3 regions of the Streptomyces sp. 63XJN7_1_ISO-PGPR-S23-121 genome follow, and region 3 is predicted to be linked to each of the others. Evidence: riboswitches for the same ligand, from Rfam matches in the RefSeq annotation. Region 3 holds a riboswitch; each other region holds the start of a gene.
What was found. A riboswitch is a leader RNA that binds a small molecule or an ion and turns the genes downstream of it on or off. The one in region 3 is predicted to bind S-adenosylmethionine.
Positions count from the first base shown of each region.

Region 1: it holds a riboswitch for S-adenosylmethionine, as region 3 does, so the genes downstream of both, thrC (threonine synthase) here and AC0VYN_RS12975 (ABC transporter substrate-binding protein) in region 3, are expected to answer to the same signal.
Region 2: it holds a riboswitch for S-adenosylmethionine, as region 3 does, so the genes downstream of both, AC0VYN_RS27465 (aminotransferase class V-fold PLP-dependent enzyme) here and AC0VYN_RS12975 (ABC transporter substrate-binding protein) in region 3, are expected to answer to the same signal.

Region 1 is NZ_CM149653.1:7,507,676-7,515,164, reverse strand. Features, by position in the region: gene AC0VYN_RS33595 (ABC transporter substrate-binding protein) at 1-668, shown strand, start outside; gene AC0VYN_RS33590 (DUF3263 domain-containing protein) at 704-928, shown strand; gene otsB (trehalose-phosphatase) at 963-1,835, shown strand; gene AC0VYN_RS33580 (alpha,alpha-trehalose-phosphate synthase (UDP-forming)) at 1,897-3,285, opposite strand; gene AC0VYN_RS33575 (hypothetical protein) at 3,447-4,130, shown strand; gene AC0VYN_RS33570 (glucosyl-3-phosphoglycerate synthase) at 4,167-5,138, opposite strand; SAM riboswitch class I at 5,280-5,435, shown strand; gene thrC (threonine synthase) at 5,454-6,764, shown strand; gene AC0VYN_RS33560 (MoaD/ThiS family protein) at 6,761-7,036, shown strand; gene AC0VYN_RS33555 (cold-shock protein) at 7,478-7,489, shown strand, end outside.
Region 2 is NZ_CM149653.1:6,138,247-6,145,735, forward strand. Features, by position in the region: gene AC0VYN_RS27445 (cytochrome P450) at 1-262, shown strand, start outside; gene AC0VYN_RS27450 (cytochrome P450) at 321-1,679, shown strand; gene AC0VYN_RS27455 (phthiocerol/phthiodiolone dimycocerosyl transferase family protein) at 1,592-2,275, shown strand; gene AC0VYN_RS27460 (Lrp/AsnC family transcriptional regulator) at 2,356-2,637, shown strand; gene AC0VYN_RS27465 (aminotransferase class V-fold PLP-dependent enzyme) at 2,677-4,065, opposite strand; SAM riboswitch class IV at 4,231-4,347, opposite strand; gene trpD (anthranilate phosphoribosyltransferase) at 4,423-5,487, opposite strand; gene qcrB (cytochrome bc1 complex cytochrome b subunit) at 5,619-7,256, opposite strand; gene qcrA (cytochrome bc1 complex Rieske iron-sulfur subunit) at 7,253-7,489, opposite strand, start outside.
Region 3 is NZ_CM149653.1:2,974,337-2,981,825, reverse strand. Features, by position in the region: partial or broken gene AC0VYN_RS12995 (hypothetical protein) at 1-142, shown strand, start outside; partial or broken gene AC0VYN_RS12990 (NtaA/DmoA family FMN-dependent monooxygenase) at 305-1,681, opposite strand; partial or broken gene AC0VYN_RS12985 (LLM class flavin-dependent oxidoreductase) at 1,702-2,917, opposite strand; gene AC0VYN_RS12980 (GNAT family N-acetyltransferase) at 3,151-3,897, opposite strand; partial or broken gene AC0VYN_RS12975 (ABC transporter substrate-binding protein) at 3,956-4,243, opposite strand; SAM riboswitch class IV at 4,471-4,579, opposite strand; gene AC0VYN_RS12970 (glutathione S-transferase C-terminal domain-containing protein) at 4,633-5,292, opposite strand; gene AC0VYN_RS12965 (hypothetical protein) at 5,414-5,539, opposite strand; tRNA gene AC0VYN_RS12960 (tRNA-Pro) at 5,692-5,765, opposite strand; gene AC0VYN_RS12955 (bile acid:sodium symporter family protein) at 5,927-6,886, shown strand; gene AC0VYN_RS12950 (hypothetical protein) at 7,004-7,327, shown strand; gene AC0VYN_RS12945 (hypothetical protein) at 7,385-7,489, opposite strand, start outside.

The DNA.
Region 1 (7,489 bases), 4.5 Mb from region 3:
CCGAGACGATGCAGTGGATGCTCAGCGGCGGCGGCGGCTACACCGACAACGTCGGCACCTACTCCGTCGACTCGCCGCAGAACGTCACCACCTTCGACTGGCTCAAGGACGAACTGGTCGGCAAGGGCCTCACCGGCCCCGTCGCCCCAGGCAGGCTCAACCGCGCCGACGCCTTCGCCGCCTTCGCCAAGGGCGAGGTCGGCATGCTCAACGGCCACCCCTCGCTGATGAAGGCGGCGTCCGCCAAGGGCGTGAAGTACGGCATGGTGCCCACCCCCGGTGCCGACGGGGCAAGCAGGACCACGCTCGGCGTCACCGACTGGATGACGGCCTTCAAAAAGAACGGCCACCGGGAGGAGATCGGCGACTTCCTCGACTTCGTCTACAGCGACGAGAACGTCCTCGACTTCTCCCGCGAGTACGACCTGCTGCCGGTCACCACCTCCGCGTCCCAGGTGATGAGTACGGCGGCCGAGGACAAGGACCTCAAGCCCTTCCTGGACGAACTGCTGCTCTCCGAGCTCTACCCGGTCGGCAAGACCTCCTGGGCCTCGGTCAGCGCGGACGTGAAGAAGCGCATCGGCCAGGCGGTCCTCCCCGGCGGCAGCCCCTCGGAGGTCCTCGGCCAGATCCAGGCGACGGCCATGCGGGCGGGCAGCGGCGAGTAGTGCCGCTGTCGGCGTCGGGCGTTACGGTGCCCTGCATGGACCTCGGAGCAAGGGAACGCGGCATCCTCGCGCTGGAGCGCCGCGGCTTCGCGGGCCCCGGCGCCAAGGAACGCGCGATCCGTGAGGAACTGGGCCTGGCCCCGGTCCGCTACTACCAGCTCCTCAACGCCCTCCTGGACGACCCGCGCGCGCTGGCCCTCGACCCGGTGACGGTCAACCGGCTGCGCCGGGTGCGGGAGTCGCGGCGCGGCGAGCGCTGAGGTTGATTTCCGCGCGGCGGGATAGGTTCGCCTCATGGGCAGCCACCAGGACCTCACCCCCGACTCCCAGGGCGCCGACCACGTGCCGACGCCCGTGACCGAGGCCGGCCGCGAAGGGCTCGACGCCCTCCTCGCCCGCCCGGGCCGCGCGGTGATCGCGCTCGACTTCGACGGCACGCTCGCCCCGATCGTGCCGGACCCCGACCAGGCCCGCGCCCACCCGGACGCGGTGCCCGCGCTCGAGGCCCTCGCCCCGAAGGTCGCCTCCGTCGCGGTGATCACCGGCCGTCCGGCCGAGGTCGCCGTCCACCACGGGGGCTTCGCGGACGTCCCAGGCCTGGACCACCTCGTCGTCCTCGGCCACTACGGCGCCGAGCGCTGGGACGCCGCCACCGGCACCGTCACCGCCCCGCCGCCCCACCCGGGCGTGGCCGCCGTCCGGGCCGAGCTGCCGGGACTGCTGGAGCGGTCCGGAGTGGGAGAGGGCACCTGGATCGAGGAGAAGGGCCGGGCGGTCGCCGTGCACACCCGCCGCGCAGCCGATCCGCAGGCCGCCTTCGAGGCCCTGCGCGCGCCGCTGGCCGGCCTCGCCGCACGTCACGGGCTCGTCGTCGAGCCGGGCCGCATGGTGCTGGAGCTTCGGCCGCCCGGCATGGACAAGGGGGTCGCGCTGCGCGAGTACGCGCGGGAGACGGGTGCCGGGGCCGTCCTGTTCGCCGGTGACGACCTCGGTGACCTGCCGGCCTTCGCGGCGGTCGGAGACCTTCGCGCCGAGGGCGTACCGGGGCTGCTCGTGTGCAGCGGCAGCGACGAGGTGGCCGAGCTGCGGGAACAGGCCGACCTGGAGGTGGACGGGCCCGGGGGCGTGGTGGCGCTGCTGCGGGGGCTGGCGGCGCGGTTGCGGTAGGGCGGTGCGGGAGGCGCGACTGCCCGCGGCCGTGCTCGCGGCGGCGGGCAGTCGGGCGGGGTCAGGACCTCAGGGCCTCTAGCTGGTCCAGGAACCAGCGGGCCGGGGGCAGGGCCGTTCCCGCCGCGGCCAGCCGCTTCGAGCGCTCCGCCCGTTCCCCCGGGCCCACGGACAGCGCCTCGTGCAGCGCGTCCGCCGTTCCGGCGACGTCGTACGGGTTCACCACCACCGCGTCGTCGCCCAGCTCCTCGTACGCCCCGGCCTCGCGCGACAGCACCAGCACGCACCCCTCGTCGGAGACGACCGGCACCTCCTTCGCCACCAGGTTCATCCCGTCCCGGATCGGGTTGACCAGCGCCACGTCCGCCAGCCGGTACGCCGCCAGCGACCGCGCGAAGTCGTCCCTCACGTGCAGCACGACCGGCTTCCACCCGGCCGTCCCGAACTCCGCGTTGATCTCCTCCGCGACCCGCTGCACCTCGGCCGTGTAGTCCCGGTACACGGCGAGGTCCTGCCGCGACGGGTAGGCGAAGGCGACGTGCACGACCCGCTCCCGCCACTCGGGCCGGTCGGTGAGCAGCTGCCGGTACGCCAGCAGGCCGCGCACGATGTTCTTGGACAGCTCGGTCCGGTCCACCCGGACGATCGTCCGGCGCCCCTCGCCGATCTCCTCGCGCAGCTTCGCCATCCGCTCGTCCACGTCGGCCTCGTGCGACCGCTTCCGCAGGAAGTCCGCGTCCGCCCCCAGCCCGTGCACGCCGATCTCCGTGCCGCCGAGCCCGCCCACCAGCGCCTCGCAGCAGGCGGTGAACGCGTCGGCCCACCGCCGGGTGAGGAAGCCGAGCCGGTCGGCGCCCAGCATCCCGCGCAGCACCTGCTCGGCGATGTCGTCCGGCAGCATCCGGAAGTAGTCGACCGGCGCCCACGGCGTGTGCGAGAAGTGGCCGATCCGCAGGTCGGGCCGCAGCTCGCGCAGCATGCCCGGCACCAGCGTCAGGTGGTAGTCCTGCACGATCGCGACCGCCCCCTCGGCGGCCTCCTCGGCCAGCGCCTCGGCGAAGGCCCGGTTGTACGCCTCGTAGGACGCCCACTGCCGCCGGAACTCCGCGTCGAAGACGGGCTCGACGGGGGTCTGGTACAGCATGTGGTGGACGAACCACAGCACCGAGTTGGCGATCCCGTTGTACGCGTCCGCGTGCACGTCGGCCGGCACGTCCAGCATCCGCACGCCGTCCTCGCCCACCCCGCGCCGCACGGCCTCGCGGTCGCCGTCGCTCAGCGCCGAGCAGACCCACAACGCGCCCGCGTCCGGCCCGATGGCCGACAGACCGGAGACCAGCCCGCCACCGCCGCGTCTGGCGTGCAGCGAACCGTCCTCCCGCACCTCGTACGAGACGGGCCCCCGATTGGAGGCGACGAGCACCTGAGCAGCACCGAAGCTTGAAGCCATACGCCTCAACCTAGCCCGGCCCCCAAATCCTCAAACGTGCCCGTGCGTCACCTCGGTCGCGATTTGGTCACGTGACTTGTGTGGATGCTGTGAACACATCAAGTATGCGAGGTGCACATTTCAGAGATCAGGGGGTGGGCGCCGTGCTCGTACGAAGGCGCATGAACAGACTCGCCGGTGCCGCGGCGACGGTCGCGGTCTCCGCGCTGGCACTCGCCGGCTGCGGCGACGGGACCGCGGACGCGGCGGCGGACGAACGGTCGGCGGCGGCCACCGCGACACCGGGCGACGCGAGCCCCACGGCCGAGGCGTCCCCCACCGGGGCGACGACCTCCGCGCCCGCCCCGACACCGACACCGACGCCGACACCGACCCCCGTGACGCTGCCCGACTTCACCGGGCGGAGTGCCGGGTCGGCCGTCCTCGCGGCGAAGCGGGCGGGACTCGGCTACACCGTCCGGCTCCAGGGCACCGGTCGGCAGGCCTCCTCCTGGGGCACGGGGGAGAAGGTCTGCGAGCAGACCGACGGCCCCGGTGGCGTGACCTTCAGCGTCCCCCGCGACGGCCGCGACTGCGCCGGGCGCCTGCTGCACACCCCGAAGCCGACGCCGACCCCCGAACCGGCCAGGACACCGGACACGGGCGGCTCGGACACGGGCACCGGGGCCGGCACGGGCACCGGCGCCTGCGAACTCACCAGCCCCGCGGGCAACTGCTACGCCGACGGCCAGTTCTGCGCCAAGAAGCACCGCGGTCTGAGCACCCACGGCCGCGGCGGCGAGTACCTGACCTGCGAGCCGGACTCCGCCGGCCGCTGGCGCTGGTCGGACGGCGTCTCCGGCTGACGCTTGCGGGCCCCCGGCGGGAACAACCCCGGGGGCTCAGGCCACTCTTCTGGCCGCGTACTCCGCGATCTGTGTCATCGGCGGGCGTTCCTCGGTGTCCACCGAGTAGGTGCGCGGCTCGAAGCCGGTGCTGCCGCGTTCGAACTGGGTCAGCGACGGCCGGACCAGATGGCCGCGGGCCAGCCGGAGCTGGGCGGTGCGGTAGATCGCGGCGGACATCCGGCCCAGGGCCTGCCCGTCCTGGTGCCGGTGCCTGCGGACGCCGACGTCGACCTGCGCGAGGGCGTCCAGGCCCACCAGGTGCAGGGAGTCGACCAGCATGCCCAGCTCCACCCCGTAGCCGACGGGGAAGGGGAGCCGTTCGAGGAGCGAGCGGCGGGCCGCGTACTCACCGCTGAGCGGCTGGACGAAGCCGGCCAGCAGCGGCCAGTGCAGGTTGAGCAGCGGGCGGGCCATGAGTTCCGTGACCCGCCCGCCCTGGCCGGCGGACTCGGGGCCGCCGGCGTGCCCGTCGGGCATCGTGAGCGGGCGGTCGTACATGGCCTTGACCAGGTGGACCTCCGGGTCGGTGAGCAGCGGGCCCACGATGCCGGAGACGAAGTCGGCGGAGAACTCGCGCAGGTCGGCGTCGACGAAGCAGACGATGTCGCCGCCGGTGACCAGCAGCGAGCGCCACAGCACCTCGCCCTTGCCGGGCACGGCGGGGATGCGGGGGAGTATCTCGTCGCGATGGACGACGCGCGCCCCCGCCGCCGCGGCCACCGCCGACGTGCGGTCGGTCGACCCGGAGTCCACGACCACGAGCTCGTCGACGAGCGGGATCCGCCGCATCAGCTCACGGCGGATCACCGTGACGATGTCGCCGACGGTCGCCTCCTCGTCGAGCGCGGGCAGCACCACGCTGACCGACTGGCCCGTGGCACGTTTGGCGGCCATGATCTGGGCGATCGTGCGGTCTGCCACGGACCAGGAACGCGCGCCAAGCCAGCGCTCGACTTCTTCCAGCACGGTCGGTGGGCTCCTTCGTGATCCATCTCGCGGTACGGACGACTATCTCAACAGTCGTGGCCGTCGGTTACAGTCTTGAACAACGCGGAGGACCGGCGCATGCCGGGTCACCGTGTGCACCAGCGCAAAACAACCACATACCGCTCATCCAGAGGGGCAGAGGGAAACGGCCCGATGAAGCCCCGGCAACCCTCCAGTCGGTTCTCGTAGATCACTGTCGATCGCAGCGCGAGGCTCCCGGCTAGGGAAGGTGCCAAATCCGTCTCACGGCGAGATGCGTCGTGAGGAAGATGAGGAGAAAGGGCCTCGCCTCACATGGCTGTGCAGACTGTCGCAAGCAGCACCGACACCACCGCTTCCCCCGCTTCCCCCGCCTCCCCCGTGGACCTGGGCCCCGCCGCGGCGCTCTCCTGCCGCGAGTGCGGCCACCGCGTGCCCCTCGGCCCGGTCTTCGCCTGCGAGGAGTGTTTCGGCCCGCTGGAGATCGCCTACGACTTCTCGGCCTACGACACCGAGGAGCTGCGGAAGCGGATCGAAGCGGGCCCCGCGAACATCTGGCGCTACGCGCCCCTGCTGCCCGTCCCGGCCGACGTCGCGACCAAGCCGAACATCAATCCGGGCTGGACCAAGCTGGTCGAGGCCGGGAACCTGGCCCGCGAGCTCGGCGTCACCGGCGGCCTGTACGTCAAGGACGACTCCGGCAACCCGACGCACTCCTTCAAGGACCGCGTCGTCGCCCAGGCCCTGGAGGCCGCCCGTGCCTTCGGCTTCACCACCCTGTCCTGCTCCTCCACCGGCAACCTCGCCGGCGCCGTCGGCGCCGCCGCCGCGCGGGCCGGCTTCCGCTCCTGCGTGTTCATCCCGCACGACCTGGAGCAGGGCAAGGTCGTCATGGCCGCGGTCTACGGCGGTGAACTCGTCGGCATCGAGGGCAACTACGACGACGTGAACCGCTTCTGCTCCGAGCTGATCGGCGACCCGGCCGGCGAGGGCTGGGGCTTCGTCAACGTCAACCTGCGGCCGTACTACGCCGAGGGCTCCAAGACCCTCGCGTACGAGATCTGCGAGCAGCTCGGCTGGCGGCTGCCCGACCAGCTCGTCGTCCCGATCGCGTCCGGCTCCCAGCTCACGAAGATCGACAAGGGCCTGCAGGAGCTGATCGGGCTCGGCCTGGTCGAGGACAAGCCGTACAAGATCTTCGGCGCGCAGGCCGAGGGCTGCTCGCCGGTGTCCACCGCCTACAAGGCGGGACACGACGTCGTGCGCCCCCAGAAGCCGAACACCATCGCCAAGTCCCTCGCGATCGGCAACCCGGCCGACGGCCCCTACGTGCTCGACATCGCCCGTCGCACCGGTGGCGCGGTGGAGGACGTGACCGACGAGCAGGTCGTCGACGCGATCAAGCTGCTGGCCCGCACGGAGGGCATCTTCGCGGAGACCGCCGGCGGTGTGACGGTGGGCGTCACGAAGAAGCTGATCGAGAACGGCGTGCTGGACCCGTCGCTCACCACGGTCGTCCTCAACACCGGCGACGGCCTCAAGACCCTCGACGCGGTGGCCGGCACCGGCCTGACCGCGACGATCCGCCCCAACCTGGACTCCTTCCGAGAGGCTGGCCTCGCATGAGCGTGACCGTTCGCATCCCCACCATCCTGCGCACCTACACCGGCGGGAAGGCCGAGGTCGCCGCCGACGGCGCGACCCTCGCCGAGGTCATCTCGGACCTGGAGAAGAACCACACCGGGATCGCCGCCCGCGTCCTGGACGACCAGGGCAGGCTGCGCCGCTTCGTCAACGTCTACGTCAACGACGACGACGTCCGCTTCGAGCAGGGCCTGGAGACGGAGACCCCGGACGGCGCCGGCGTCTCGATCATCCCGGCGGTCGCGGGCGGCTGAAACGCCCCCTTCGTTACCTTCGGTAAACGGCGTCACTCCGCGTTCAGCGAATTGCCCCCTCCCGGGAGAGAAGTGGAGGGGGCAATTCCATGTGATTGAGCGCGGTAGAGTTGGGGAACGCGCTCCCGATCACCGGGACGGCGCCCCGGAATTCCTGCCCCCGGCCCGACAAGATGTAGCCAAAGTGTGGGCGTATTTCGCGGCTTTTGTTCTCTTTGTGTAGCCCGACTTGACCCGAATTCAGGCGCATTGTCGCCACATTCCGGACCGGCTACGTCCAGATTTCTCGTCCGATTGCCCTGTTGCAGACGGCAGTTGGACAGATACATTCGGCCGCGGTCGACGCGTTCCGGCGCACGCCCCCACCCATTGGGGGGTGAGGTCTGACCCGGATCCGCGAAGTGCGGATCTGTGCAAGGGCCAGTAATAGGGGAGTTAGGCATGGCTCAGGGC
Region 2 (7,489 bases), 3.2 Mb from region 3:
CTTCCCGGACCCGGAGACCTTCGACCCCGGGCGCTGGGAGGGCGAGCGCGCGGCGCTGGTCCCCCGCGGGGCGCTGCTGCCGTTCGGCGCGGGCAGCCACAAGTGCATCGGCGACGTCCTCGCACTCACCGAGACCGCGCTCGTCGTCGCCACCGTCGCCGCGCGCTGGCGGCTGCGTCCGGTGCCGGGCGGCGAGCTGCGCCTCGTACCGAAGGCCACGCTGGAGGCGGGCCCGCTGCCGATGCGTCTGGAGCGGCGGTGACGACGCTGCCGTGTGACGTTCCGTACGCCGCAGTCCCGGACCGGAGGACATCCGAAGCATGACGACCATCCCTTCCGACACCGCACGCGCGCCCCGGCCGGTGCCCGCACCCGGCCGGCTGCCCCTCGTGGGCCACGCGCACCTGCTGGCCCGCCGCCCCCTGGAGTTCCTGTCCTCCCTGCCCGCCGTGGGGGACCTGGTCGAGCTGCGCATCGGCGGCAGGCCCGCCTATCTGCCCTGCCACCCGGACCTGGTGCAGCAGGTGCTGCTGAACGCGCGGGTCTACGACACCGGCGGACCGGTCAAGGAGAAGGCCCGCCCGATCCTGGGCAACGGGCTGATCACCTCCGACTGGGCCGACCACCGCAGACAGCGGCGCATGGTGCAGCCGGCCTTCCATCCGGCGCGCATCGCCGCCTACGCCGAGGTCATGCGGGACGAGTGCGCGGCGCACGCCGAGACCTGGGAGGCCGGGCGGCCGACCGACGTCGGCGACGCGATGCAGGCACTGACGGCGCGGGTGACGGCCCGCGCGCTGTTCTCGACCGAGATGGCACCGCACTCGGTCGCGGAGATCCAGCGCAGCCTGCCCGTGATGGTCCACGGCGCCTACCGCCGGGCCATGGACCCCACCGGGCTGCTGGCCAGGCTCCCGCTGCCCGCCAACCGCGCGTTCGACGCGGCGCTCGGCCGACTGCACACCCTCATCGACGGCATCGTCGCCGACTACCGGCGGGCCGGCGGGGACCGCGGCGACCTGCTGTCGGCCCTGCTGGCCGCGCGGGACGAGGAGGACGGCGGCGCCCTGTCCGACCAGGAGGTCCACGACCAGGTCATGACCCTGCTGCTGGCCGGTGTGGAGACCACCGCGAGCGCGTTGACCTGGGCCTGGCACCTGCTCGCGGCCCACCCCGAGGCCGAGGCGAAGCTGCACGCCGAGGTCGACGAGGTGCTGGACGGCCGTCCGCCCGCGTACGCCGACGTGCCGCGGCTCGCGTACACCCAGCGGATCTTCACCGAGACGCTGCGGCTGTACCCGCCGGCCTGGATGTTCACCCGCACCACGACCGAGCCGACGGACCTGGGCGGCGTCCGCCTGCCGGCCGGTGCCGACGTGCTGGTCAGCCCGTACGTCATCCACCGCGTCCCCGCACTGTTCGCGGACCCGGAGCGGTTCGACCCCGACCGGTGGCTGCCCGAGCGGGCCGGGGACGTCAAGCGCTCCTCGTACCTGCCGTTCGGCGCGGGCAGCCGCAAGTGCATCGGCGACGTCTTCGGCATGACGGAGGCCACGCTCGCCCTCGCCGCGCTCGCCTCCCGCTGGCGGCTGTGTCCGGTCCCCGGCACCGCGGTGAGGCCGCGGGCCGGGATGAGCCTGACCGCGGGCCCGCTGCCGATGGTGCCCCGGCCGCGCTGACACACCGCCGCCCGCCGCCGCGGGGCTCCGGTCCCCGGCGATGGACGGCGGGCGCGGTCGGCCGACGGTGGTGCCGGACGGCCTCCGGCCCGGACGACGGTCCGTTGCCCCTGGTCTGCGGCCACGCGGTCGACCTGCTCCCCCGGCTGACGCCCGAGCTGCCCCGCGACGTGGTCGTCAACTGCATCACCGGCTTCCAGACGCCGCTGACCGTGACACACGACGACGACCCCACCTCCGTCGGCCGGGCCGTGTCCGGTCAGGTCTCCACGGCCCTGGCCCGCCGGGACCCCGAGCGCTTCCTGCTGGCCGCGCGGCGGGCCGGCGCCCGGGGCGTCGCGGTACCGGTCCCGGTGGTCACCCACGGCATCTCCAACGTCGGCCGTATCCCGGCCCATCCCGTCCCCGACGACGTGCGCCTGGTCCGGTTCGGCGCCACCGTGAACGCGCCCGGCCTGCCGCCCAAGCTCTTCGTCGCCTCGTTGGACGGCCGGCTGCTCGTGCAGTACGAGTACGACAGCCGTGCCCACGGCGCCGAGCGGATGCGGCGGCTGCGCGCGACGATGCGCGCCTCGCTGGAGGCCCTGGTGCGCTGAAGCCCCGGCCGGGCGTCGCCTCCCGGCGGACCACGCCCTAGAGTGGGTGTCCCAGTGCGCACCGAGGGAGAGAATCAACCGTGATCAGCGCGATCGTCCTCATCAAGACCAGCGTGGACCGGATCCCCGAGATCGCGGAGCAGATCGCCTCGCTGGAGAACGTCACCGAGGTCTTCTCGGTCACCGGCACCTACGACCTGATCGCCATGGTGCGGGTCCACCAGCACGAGGACCTGGCGGAGGTCATCCCCGGCCGGATCAGCAAGATCCCGGGCGTGGAGGGCACGGACACCCACGTGGCGTTCCGCACCTACTCGCAGCACGACCTCGAGGCGGCGTTCGCGATCGGCCTGGACAACTAGGGCCCGCCGTCCGGACGCCGCCGTGCCGGTACGGGCGGCTCAGGCGGCGGTACCCGTCCCGGCGGCGGACGTGTCCGGCACGCACCGGCCGTCCTCGGTGCGGTAGTTCCACCGGGCGCCGTCGCTGACCAGCTCCTTGACGGCGTTCACGAACCGCTCCACGTGCTCGTCCGGGGTGCCCGCGCCGAAGCTGACCCGGACGGCGTTGAGGGACCTCTCCCCCGGCGCCGCCTCGGGGGCGCCGCACTCGCCCTGCGTCTGCGGGTCGCTGCCGAGCAGGGTGCGCAGCAGCGGGTGGGCGCAGAACAGGCCGTCGCGGACGCCGATGCCGTACTCCGCGGAGAGGGCGGCGGCGAAGTGCGAGCTGTTCCAGCCGTCGACCACGAAGGAGAGGACGCCGACGCGGGCGGCGTCGTCGCCGAAGAGGGACAGGACCCGGACCTCGGGCACCTGAGCGAGCCCTTCGCGGACCTTGCGGACCAGGTACTCCTCCCGCGCGACCAGCGTGCCGAACCCGGCCTCGGTGAGCGCCTTGCAGGCCGAGGCGATGGCGTAGGCGCCGATGACGTTGGGCGACCCGGCCTCGTGGCGGGCGGCGCCGTCGTGCCACCGCACCTCCACGCCGCCGTCCGCGCGCCGGGTGACGCTGCGGCTGGCCCCGCCGCCGGCGAGGTACGGCTCGGCCTCGCCCAGCCAGTCGGCACGGCCCGCGAGGACACCGGCGCCGAAGGGGGCGTACAGCTTGTGCCCGGAGAAGGCGACCCAGTCGACGTCCAGGTCACGGACGTCGACCGGGTGGTGCGGGGCGAGCTGGGCGGCGTCCAGCACGATCCGGGCCCCGTGCGCGTGCGCGGCGGCGGCCAGTTCGCGCACCGGCCACAGCTCGCCGGTGACGTTGGAGGCGCCGGTGACGCAGACCAGGGCGGGGCCGTACGGCTCGCGGGCGGCCAGCGCGCGCTCCAGGGTCTCGACGGCGTCGGCGGGGCTGCTCGGGGCGTCGAGGCAGGTCACGTCCGCGTCCCGCCAGGGCAGCAGCGAGGCGTGGTGCTCGGTCTCGAAGACGAAGACCCGGCAGCCGGCCGGGAGGGCGGCGGCGAGCAGGTTCAGGGAGTCGGTGGTGGACCGGGTGAACACGACCTGGTCGGCGTCCCGGCAGCCGAGGAACTCGGCGACGGTCCTCCGGGCGTTCTCGAACAGGTCGGTCGACAGCTGCGACAGGTACCCGGCGCCGCGGTGCACGCTGCCGTAGTACGGGGCGTAGGCGGCGACGTCGTCCCAGACCCGCTGGAGCGCGGGCGCGCTGGCGGCGTAGTCGAGCGCGGCGTAGGTGACCTCGCCGCCCGTGACGAGCGGGACGGTGACGTCCCGGCCCAGGACGGGCAGCGGGGCGGCGACGGACTGGTCGGCGGCGACGGCGGAGACGGACATGGGTGCTCCCGTGAAGGCAGAGTTCGTCGCCGCGCGAGCGGGTACGGCTCGAGCGCGGGACGAGCGGAAGAGAGGGGATGCGGAGGCGGGGCTCTGCGGCCCTATCGCATTCGCTGATTCACGGAAGACTCCCTCGGACGACCCAGGACCCCTGGTTCCGCGAGGGGTCCGCGCTTGCCGTGAACCCTGCTGTCCACGGCCTGGTCCTCACCCGGGGCACCCCGCCACGGACGGAGGGTTGCCGGACAGTCGGCCGGGGCCGTATGACTGTCACTCATGACCTGGAAGGGAACGTACGTGAAGTGATCGCCGCCCCGCAACCCGGGTCCGGATCGCGGGACGGGCGTCACGGTCCGCTCAGGCGTTGCTGGCGGCCACCCAGCGCTCCAGGGTCCGCCGGGCGGCGCCGGAGTCGATGGACGCGGCGGCCTGCTCCATGCCGGCCCGGATCCGCTCGGTGAGCGGGCCGTCGCCGGGCTTCAGGGCCACCAGGGCCGCCGCCGAGTTCAGCAGCACCGCGTCACGGACGGGGCCCCGCTCGCCGGCCAGCAGCCGGCGGGCGACGTCGGCGTTGTAGGAGGCGTCGGCGCCGCGCAGGGCCTCGACCGGCACCAGTTCCAGGCCGACGTCCCGCGGGTCGAAGGTCTCCTCGGTCACCGTGCCGTCCCGCACCACCCAGACCCGGGAGGTGGAGGTCGTGGTCAGCTCGTCGAGGCCGTCGTCGCCGCGGAACACCAGGGAGGAGTTGCCGCGCTCGGCGAACACCCCGGCGATGATCGGGGCCATCCGGGGGTCGGCGACACCGACCGCCTGGGCCTTCACCTTCGCCGGATTGGTCAGCGGTCCGAGGAAGTTGAACACGGTCCGCACACCCAGCTGGCCGCGCGCGGTCGCCACATGGCGCAGTGCGGGGTGGAACTTGACCGCGAAGCAGAAGGTGATCCCGGCCTCCTCGGCGACCTGGGCCACCCGCTTCGGGGTCAGCTCGAGGTTGACGCCGAGCTTCTCCAGCACGTCGGACGCGCCGGACGCCGAGGACGCGGCACGGCTGCCGTGCTTGACGACCTTCGCGCCGGTGCCGGCGATCACGACGGCCGACATGGTGGAGATGTTGACCGTCCTGGCGCCGTCGCCGCCGGTGCCGACGATGTCGACCGTCTCGCCGGGGACCTCGATCACGTGCGCGTGCTCGTACATCGACCGCACGCAGCCGGAGATCTCGCCGACGGTCTCGCCCTTGGCCCGCAGCGCCGTCGCGAACCCGGCGATCTGCACGTCGGTCGCCTCGCCGCGCATGATCAGGTCCATCGCCCAGGCGGTGTCGTCGGCGGACAGGTCGCGGCCGTCCAGCAGACCGTTCAGCAGGGCGGGCCAGGAGCGGCCCGCCGCGGTGTCGCCTCCAGCGGGGGTCACAGCGCTCATGAGCCGCTCCTGAATCGTGTACGTCGTGGAAAGAGTGTGGTCCCACCCTATCCAGCCCCCGGGCACGGCGAAGGGCCCCGTCCGCAGACCGGACGGGGCCCTTCGACCGTGGTGTGGCGACGCTGGAGGGTTCAGTGGTGGCCGTGGCCGCTCGTGATCTCCTTGTACTCGTCGACGGTCGGCTTCGGGATCTGCGACCCCTCGCCGTAGTACGCCTTGCTGAGCTTGGCGCGCAACTTCTCCGCGCTCTTCGGCTTGCGCTCGACGCCGTTCTCGTCGACCGTCGGGCCGATCTCGGCCGGCTCGTACTGCTCGTGCGACGTGAGGGTGTGCAGCGCGCCCTGGCTGAGCGGCTCGTGCACCTCGATGAACTCACCGTGCGGCAGGCGCTTGATGATGCCGGACTCGCGTCCGTGCAGCACCTTGTCCTTGTCGCGGCGCTGGAGGCCGAGGCAGATCCGCTTGGTGATCACGAAGGCGATGACCGGGCCGACGAAGAACCCGATCCGGACGAACCAGGTGACCGCGTTGATCGACAGGTGGAAGTGCGTGGCGACGATGTCGTTGCCACCGCCGATCAGCATGATGATGTACGCCGTGACCCAGGCGACGCCGAGGCCCGTACGGGTCGGGGCGTTGCGCGGCCGGTCCAGGATGTGGTGCTCGCGCTTGTCGCCGGTCACCCACGACTCGATGAAGGGGTAGACGGCGATCGCGGCGAGGAACAGACCGAAGACCAGCAGCGGGACGAACACGCCCAGGACCAGCGTGTGACCCCAGAAGTTGATCTCCCAGCCGGGCATGGCGCGGACGAGACCCTCGGCGAAGCCCATGTACCAGTCGGGCTGGGCTCCGGTCGACACCTGGTCGGGCCGGTAGGGGCCGATGCTCCAGATCGGGTTGACCGTCACGAGGCCGGCGACGGCCGCGATGACACCGAAGACCAGGAAGAAGAAGCCTCCTGCCTTCGCCATGTACACCGGCAGCAGCGGCATGCCGACGACGTTGTTGTTGGTCTTGCCGGGACCCGCGAACTGCGTGTGCTTGTGGTAGAAGACCAGGATCAGGTGGCCCACCACCAGGCCGAGCATGATGCCCGGCAGCAGCAGGATGTGGATCGAGTAGAACCGGGCCACGAAGTCGTGGCCGGGGAACTCCCCGCCGAACAGGAACATCGAGATGTACGTGCCGACGATCGGCACGGACAGGATCGCGCCCTGCGTGAAGCGGACACCGGTGCCGGAGAGCAGGTCGTCCGGGAGCGAGTAGCCGGTGAAACCGGTGAACATGCCGAGGACGAACAGCAGGAAGCCGAACAGCCAGTTGATCTCACGCGGCTTGCGGAACGCGCCGGTGAAGAAGACGCGCATCATGTGCACGAACATGCCGGCGAGGAAGATGATCGCCGCCCAGTGGTGGATCTGCCGGATGAGCAGACCACCCCGGATGTCGAAGCTGATGTTCATCGTCGAGGCGTAGGCCTCGCTCATCAGCTGACCCTGCAGCGGCACGTACGAGCCGTGGTACGTGACCTCGTTCATCGACGGGTGGAAGAACAGCGTCAGGTACACACCCGTGAGGATGATGATGATGAAGCTGTACAAGCACACTTCGCCGAGCATGAACGACCAGTGGTCGGGGAAGATCTTGCGCATGTTGGCCTTGGCCAGGGAGTAGATCCCGAGCCGGCCGTCGGCCCAGTCGGCGACGCGCTCGCCGGCCGGTGCCTTCCCGCGAGAGCGGGACTCGTTGGTCGCTGACGTGCTCATCCGCGCTCCCAGAAAGCAGGACCGACGGGCTCTTCGAAGTCGCTGAGCGCCTCGAGATAGCCCTCGTCGTTCACGCCGATGCGCAGCTGCGGCAGGGCGTGACCGGCGGGACCGAAGATCACCCGGGCACCGTCGGAGAGGTCGAAGGTGGACTGGTGGCAGGGGCACAGCACGTGGTGCGTCTGCTGCTCGTACAGGGAGATCGGGCAGCCCACGTGGGTGCAGATCTTCGA
Region 3 (7,489 bases):
CTACCTCGCCGGCCACGACGACGGGGGAACACTCCGCAACGCCATGATCAGGGCCCGTCTCGTCAAGGGCCGCCGCTATACCGCCCGGGTGCGCCTGTACTCCTCGTGGGGTGCGGGCGAGACGGCGGTCATGTGCTGGTGACAGCACGGATCCGCCGCACCCGGCCACGGCCGGCCACAGTCCGGCGCCGGGGACGGCCGGGGACGTCGCCTTCGGGGGAGGGTGACGTCCCCGGCCCGTGCCGTGTCCGCCGTGCGAGGGGGCGGCGGACACGGCACCGCCGTCATCGGGGCGGCCGGTGAATCAGGACGCCGCCCGTTCGTCGGCGAGCTGCGTGTCGGGGTGGGTGAGGCCGAGGTGGTCGCGCAGGGTGGTGCCCTCGTAGTCGGTGCGGAAGGCGCCCTGTTCCTGGAGCAGCGGGACGACCTCGTCCGCGAACTGATCCAGGCCGGCCGGGGTGATGTGCGGGACGAGGATGAAGCCGTCGGCGGCGTCGGCCTGCACGAAGTCGTTGATGGTGCGGGCCACGGTGGCCGGGGAGCCGACGAAGGTCTGGCGGTTGCCGGTGTGGAGGACGAGGTCGCGGATGGACCAGCCGCGAGCCGCCGCCAGTTCGCGCCACTCCCGGGCGGTGGCCAGCGGGTCGCGGTACATCCGCACCTGGGCCCGCCCGCGCGCGATGTGCCCCTCGGACACGTCCGGGTCGACGTCGGGCAGCGGGCCGTCCGGATCGTAGGCGGACAGGTCCCGGTTCCAGACGAACTCCAGGTGCTTGAGGGCGGTGGCCCCGCTGACCTGCTGCCGGCGGACCTCGCGCGCCCGTTCCTCGGCCTCGTCGTCGGTGTCGCCGAGCACGAAGGTCGCGGCGGGCAGGATCAGCAGGTCGCCGGGCCGGCGGCCGTACTTGGCGAGGCGGCTCTTGACGTCCCGGTGGAACGCCCGGCCCTCCTCCAGGGTGGCGTACCGGCTGAAGATCGCGTCCGCGTCGGCGGCGGCGAACTCGCGTCCCTCCTCGGAGTCCCCGGCCTGGAAGATGACCGGGCGGCCCTGCGGGGAGCGCGGGACGTCGAAGCGGCCGTGGATGTCGAAGTGCTGTCCCCGGTGTGCGAAGGCTCCGGCCTTGGCGTCGCTCAGGAAGGTGCCGGTGACCGGGTCGGCGACGACCTCGTCCCCGTGCCAGGAGTCGAGGAGTTCGTTCGCCGTGGCCAGGAACTCGCGGGCGCGGGAGTAGCGCTCCTCCTGCGGCAGGAAGCCCCCGCGGCGGAAGTTCTCGCCGGTGAAGGCGTCCCAGGAGGTGACCACGTTCCACGCGGCGCGGCCGCCGGAGAGGTGGTCCAGGCTCGCGAACTGCCGGGCGACCTCGTAGGGCTCGTTGAAGGTGGAGTTGATGGTGCCGGTCAGGCCGAGCCGGTCGGTGACGGCGGCGAGTGCGGCGAGGACCGTGAAGGTGTCGGGGCGGCCGACGACGTCCAGGTCGTAGATCCGCCCGCCCTGTTCGCGCAGGCGCAGGCCCTCGGCGAGGAACAGGAAGTCGAACTTGGCCCGTTCGGCGGTCCGTGCGAAGTGGGCGAAGGAGGCGAACTCGATGTGGCTGCCGGCCCGGGGGTCGCTCCACACGGTGGTGTTGTTGACGCCGGGGAAGTGCGCGGCCAGGTGTATCTGCTTCAGCGGCTTGGTCATGACGGTGGTGTCCTCCCGGCTCAGGCGGTCGCGGTGGGGGTGGCGGCGTAGCGGTTGGCGGGACGGTCGAGGCCGAGCAGTCCGCGCAGGGTGTCCGCCTCGTACGCCTCGCGGAAGACGCCGCGGCGCTGCAACTCGGGGACGAGACCGCGGGTGATCGCCGGCAGGTCGTGGCCGAGGACGGCGGGGCGGAGCCGGAACCCGGTCAGCCCGGTGGTCGCGAATTCCTGGAGTAGGTCGGCGAGTTGGGCGGGGCTTCCGGCGAAGACGCGGGCGTCGCCGGTGTACGGCGTCCCGGCCGCCGCGTCGAGGCGCTCCCTGCGGGCGGTGGCATCGGCCGGGTCGTCGTCCAGGAGGACGACCAGGTCGGCGAAGACGTGCAGCGGCTTGCCGGCCCGTCCGGCCGCCGCCTGTTCGGCGCGGATCTCGGCGACGATCGCCCGTGCCTGGCCGGTGTCATGCGGGGTGACGTAGCCGACGTCGGCCTGCCGGGCGACGAGCCGGTACGGCACGGTCCAGTGGGCGAGGGCGGTGACCAGGGGCTGGCCCTGCGGAGGCCGGGGGGTGATGGAGGGGCCCTTGACGCTGAAGCGGGGCCCCGGAAGTCGATGTAGTGCAGCTTGTCCCGGTCGACGAAGCGGCCGGTGGCCGCGTCCCGGATCTCCGCGTCGTCCTCCCAGCTGTCCCAGAGGCGGCGGACCACCTCGACGTGGTCGGCGGCCTCCTCGAACAGCTCGGTGACCAGCTCGCGTGCGGCCGGGCTCTCGTAGCTCTCGATGCGCGGGACGGTGCGGCGGCCGAAGTGGGCGGCCTCGTCGGGCGGGCGGAGATCTTCACGCGCAGACCGGCGCGGCCGGTGCTGACGTAGTCGAGCGTGGCGATCGCCTTGGAGATGTGGAACGGCTCGGTGTGGGTGGCGATCACGGTCGGCACCAGTCCGATGTGCCGGGTCAGTGGCGCGACGCGGGAGGCGATCAGGACGGCGTCGAGGTGGCCGCGGACCTGGTCGGTGCGCTCGTCGGGGCCGAGGAGGCGGGAGGACTGCGGGCCGAGGCCGTCCTCGATGGTCACGAAGTCGAGCAGGCCGCGTTCGGCCTCGGCGACGAGGCCGGCCCAGTAGGCGGCCGTGAACAGCTCGGCGGGGCGGGCCACCGGCTCGCGCCAGGAGGCGGGGCGCCAACCGGTGCCGTCCAGGGCGACGGCGAGGTGCAGCGGGGTGGGAGGAGTGGTGGACACGGGTGGTCTGCCTTCCTGGTCGTCCGGAGGGAAACGGGGTTCTCACCGGGAGCGGGCGGGGTGGGCGTCGGGCCGGAGGTGGTGGAGCGCGTCGGGCCGGGGGTGGCGGAGCGCGCCGGCCACGCGCCGCGGGTCGCCGGGCGGCCGGGGGCGGGGGCGGGCGGGGGCCGGGGCACGCGCCGGACCCGACTCCGTCCGCCGGGCGGGCGGAGTCGCCGTGGGCGCGCGGCCGTTCACCGGTTCCCCGGCGCGGCGGCCGTGCCGGGTGTGCGCACGTCGCGGAACTCGGTGTGGCGGCGCAGGGTGGAGCCGATGGACTCGTACAGCCCGATGGCCCGGGTATTGCTCGCGGCGGCGTGCAGAAACGGGGTGTCGCCGCGTTCGCGGATGCCCGCGGCGACGGCGCGGACCAGACGGGTGGCGAGTCCCCGGCCGCGGTGCGCCGGGTCGGTGCACACGGCGCTGATCTCGGTCCAGCCGGGCAGCCGGAGTCGCTCGCCCGCCAGGGCGACCAGCCGGCCCCGGTGCCGGATGCCGAGGTAGGTGCCGAGGAGAACGGTGCGGGGCAGGAAGGGGCCGGGCCGGGTGCGGGCGACCAGGTCCAGGATCTCGGGGACGTCGGCGGGCCCGAGCCGTACGGCCCCGGGGTCCGGCTCGGCGCGCAGCGCGGTGTCGACGAACTGCACCCCGGGCACGCCGCCGAAGGCCCGCCAACCCGCGGGGACGGTGGGCGCGCCGGGCACCGCGACCGCCGTGCCGGGGCCGACGAGGCGGTGCAGGTCGGCCCAGGCGGCCGGATCGGCGGGGTCCTCGAGGGCGGCGAAGACGGCCACGTCCGACGGGTAGCGGGCGGCCCTGCCGAGGCGTTCGGCGAAGGGGGCGTGCGGGCCGGTCAGGGCGGCCCAGACGGCGTTGTCCAGGGGGTGCGGGGCGAGGGCGGCAGGGGCCGTGTCGACGCGTAGGCCGGTCGGCTGGGTCACGGGTTCGGGTTCCTCTCCTGCGGACGGACCGGCGGGGGGACGTTATGATGACGGGTCGTCAGTTGTTGTCGAGGGGGAGGCCGGGCGGATTGACCTCGGCCGACTCGACGGCCTCGCTGGAGAGGTTCCAGACGGCCAGCCACTTCGCGTACTGGCCGTTGTCGATCAGGTGGTTGATGGCGTCCGCGATCGGTTCGGCGAGCCCGCTGTCCTTCTTGGCGGTGGCCGCGATCAGGCCCTGGAGGGAGGCGCCGGCTCCCGAGTAGGTGCCCGCGCTGCGCGTGGCGCCGGGGGTCTTCGCCGTCCGTGTGACGTGATAGGCGACGCCCGGGTTGGCGGCGAAGTAGGGGCCGGGCGGTCGCCGCGAGCGCTGAGGTCCGGAAGGAGGGAGGTCAGCCCTGGCGGCGGCCGCGGCCGCGGTCGGTACACAGTGCGCTGCTGACGCGGAGCAGATCGACGGCACGGTCGGCGACGAGCGGGCTCGGGTACGGGCGTACAGGGCCCTGGGGGCGGCGGTCCGCCGTCCTGGGAGCTGCGTACATGTCCGTCATCGTCACTGTTCCGGCCCTGCGGGCCTCGCGCTTACCGAAGTGCATCCGGTCCGGTCGTCACCTGGGGCACCCCACCGCGGAGCGAGGGTTGCCGGTCAGCCAGCCAGGGCTTGTCACTGACGCTCATGACCGTTCTTGGTCCGTAAGTAAGGCAGTTGGCCGTGCTCGTGTCAACGCCGTCCCGTCAGACGGGACGGTCTCCGACGCGGTGCGCGAAGGCCGGGTGCGCGCTCAGGCGCCGCACGTGGGACCACAGGGCGGGGTGGCGGTCCGTGCGGTGGGCGGCGCCGAGCCGGGACATGGCCACCCACACCTCGACGTCGGCCGCGGTGAGCCGCTCCCCCAGGACGTAGGGGTGGCCGGCGAGCCGCTGCTCCAGCGAGTCCAGCGCCGCGGGGTCCTCCGCTCGGGCGCAGAGCAGCTCCACGGCCTCGATCGCCGCGTCCTGGCCGTCCGGGTACAGCTCGGGGCCCGCGGAGGCGAAGTACCGGGCGAGGTCGCGCATGATGTCGGGCGCGTGCGTGCTCACGATGCGGCCCGACCAGTCGTCGCTGAGCACCGGCGCGACGGCCGGTCCCCGGTAGTGGTGCGCGCTCGCCTCGTACAGCGACCGCAGCGCGGGGTGGCCGCCGTCGGCACCGTCGGGAACGGGGTCGAGGAGGGTCACCGGACACACGTCGTCGAGTCCGAGGAGGCCGTGCACGACGGCGATGCGCAGACAGTCGTCGTGGCCGGGCGACAGGTGGAGGCGGTAGCGGCGCGGCACGGCGTAGTGGCCGCTGCGCGGGTCGCGGCCGATGCGCCCCCGGAAGGCCGGCGCGGGGGCGAGGCGGGTGACGGTCATGGTGCTCCTCGGGTGCGGGCGCGTGGGACACGCGCGGCGGAGGCGGCGGCGGGCGGGCCGTGCGCGGGCACCCGGCCGCACGGGACGCGTGCGGGAGCGCGGGCGGCCGGTGCCGGACGGCTCAGCGCGGTGAGGTGATGGCGCTGCGGACGCGGAGGAGGTCGATGTGACGGCGGGAGGTGAGCAGGGGCGACGGTCCCGGCGTGCGGCGGTCCGCGTCGGCGGTGACCGGCTCGATGCTCCCCATGATTCCCTACCTGTTCACTAGGATTACCAGGGAAGTGTCGGCCTGTGTCCCGGGTGCGTCAAGGGGGTGTCCACGCCGTGGTCGGCCGCGTGCGGGGCGGACACGCTAAAGGGCCTTCGCGAGCCGTTGCTCGCGAAGACCCTTCGTCACCGTCGGGACGACAGGATTTGAACCTGCGACCCCTTGACCCCCAGTCAAGTGCGCTACCAAGCTGCGCCACGTCCCGGTGTGCGTCCCACGGGCCGCGGGTGAGCGGTTTCCGTGTGATCACGCAGGTCAACCCTACCCCATCCGCCGGAGGGGGCGCGGCCGGCGGCCCGGGCCGCCCCGATGATCACATCGCGAGACGGCGTTGCGTCCCGCCGCCGGCGGGCGTTACCTCGCACGGTGCGTACCGAACGACCCGAACACATCAGCGACGACGTCACCGGCGACCGCTCCGCCCGCCGGGCCGTCACCGTCTTCCCCCTTCTCGTCCTCGCGGCCGGCGCCGTCGGCCTGCTGCTCCCGGGGAGTTTCACCGGGTGGGGCGAGGCGGTGCCGTACCTGCTGGGCGTGGTGATGTTCTGCATGGGCGTCACCATGACCCCGGAGGACTTCCGCGGGGTCGCCAAGCGCCCCTGGGCGGTGGCCCTCGGGCTGGTGGCGCACTACGTCATCATGCCGGGGCTCGGCTGGGCGATCGCCCACCTGCTCGGCCTCTCGCCGCAGCTCGCCGCCGGCGTGATCCTGGTGGGCTGCGCGCCCAGCGGCACGGCCTCCAACGTGGTGACCTACCTGGCCCGGGGCGACGTCGCCCTCTCGGTCTCCGTCGCCACCGTCTCCACGCTCGTCGCCCCGCTGGTCACCCCGCCGCTGACGCTGCTGCTGGCCGGCGAGTACCTCCCGGTCAACGCCGGGTCCATGGTGACGGACATCCTCAAGACGGTCCTGCTGCCGATCCTCGCGGGCGTCGTCGTACGGCTCGTGGCGGGCCGGTACGTGCGACGGGCGCTGACCGCGCTGCCGTGGCTGTCCGCGCTGACGATCTCCGTGATCGTGGCCGTGGTCGTCGCGGGCAGTGCCGACGCCATCAAGTCGGCGGCGGCGATGGTGTTCCTCGCCGTCGTGCTGCACAACGGCCTCGGGCTGGCGCTGGGCTACGGCGCGGGGCGCCTCGGCCGGCTCGGTGAACCGGCAAGCCGGGCCATGGCCTTCGAGGTCGGCATGCAGAACTCCGGCCTGGCGGCCTCCCTGGCCACCGCCCACTTCAGTCCGCTGGCGGCGCTGCCGGCCGCGGTCTTCTCCGTCTGGCACAACGTCTCCGGCTCCCTGACCGCCGCCTGGCTGTCCCGCCGGGGACGGTAATCTGCGGCCCCGGCGGTACGGCACCGGTGACGCGGCGGAGGAAACCGGGTTGAGCATCGTGTGCGGCGCGAGAACGGCCCCACCCGTGCGTGCGGGCGCCGGCGGGACGGCCGGCCCGTGAACGGCCACCGGCGGATCGTCGCGGTCTGGGCGGGGCTGTGCCTGGCCGGCCTCGCCGCCACCGCCGCCCTCGGCGCCGATCCGTACGCGGACGGGCCCGGGTCCCCCGGCGAGGATCCGGCTCCGACGGCGAGCCACGCCGTCGACTGCGCGGAGATCGCCGACCGTGTCGGCGAGGGGCGCCGGGAGCGCGAGGAGGCGGAGGCGTGGCCGGCACCGTCCGCGTCCCCTGCGCAGCAGGCCGTCCAGACCTTGACGGTGACCATGGTGCCCGAGGAGTGCGGGGACGAACTGGACGCCCGCGGCCTCACGTCACCCTGACCGGCCCGGCTCCCCTGGCACGCCCGCGCGTGCGTACCCCCGCGTCGCCGGACGCGGTCAGTGCGCGGTGACCAGCTTCTGTCCCGCGCCGTCCCCGGCCGGCCTCGTGCGCAGGGCCGCGACGCCGATGAAGACCATGGACGAGACACCGGCGAGCGCGAA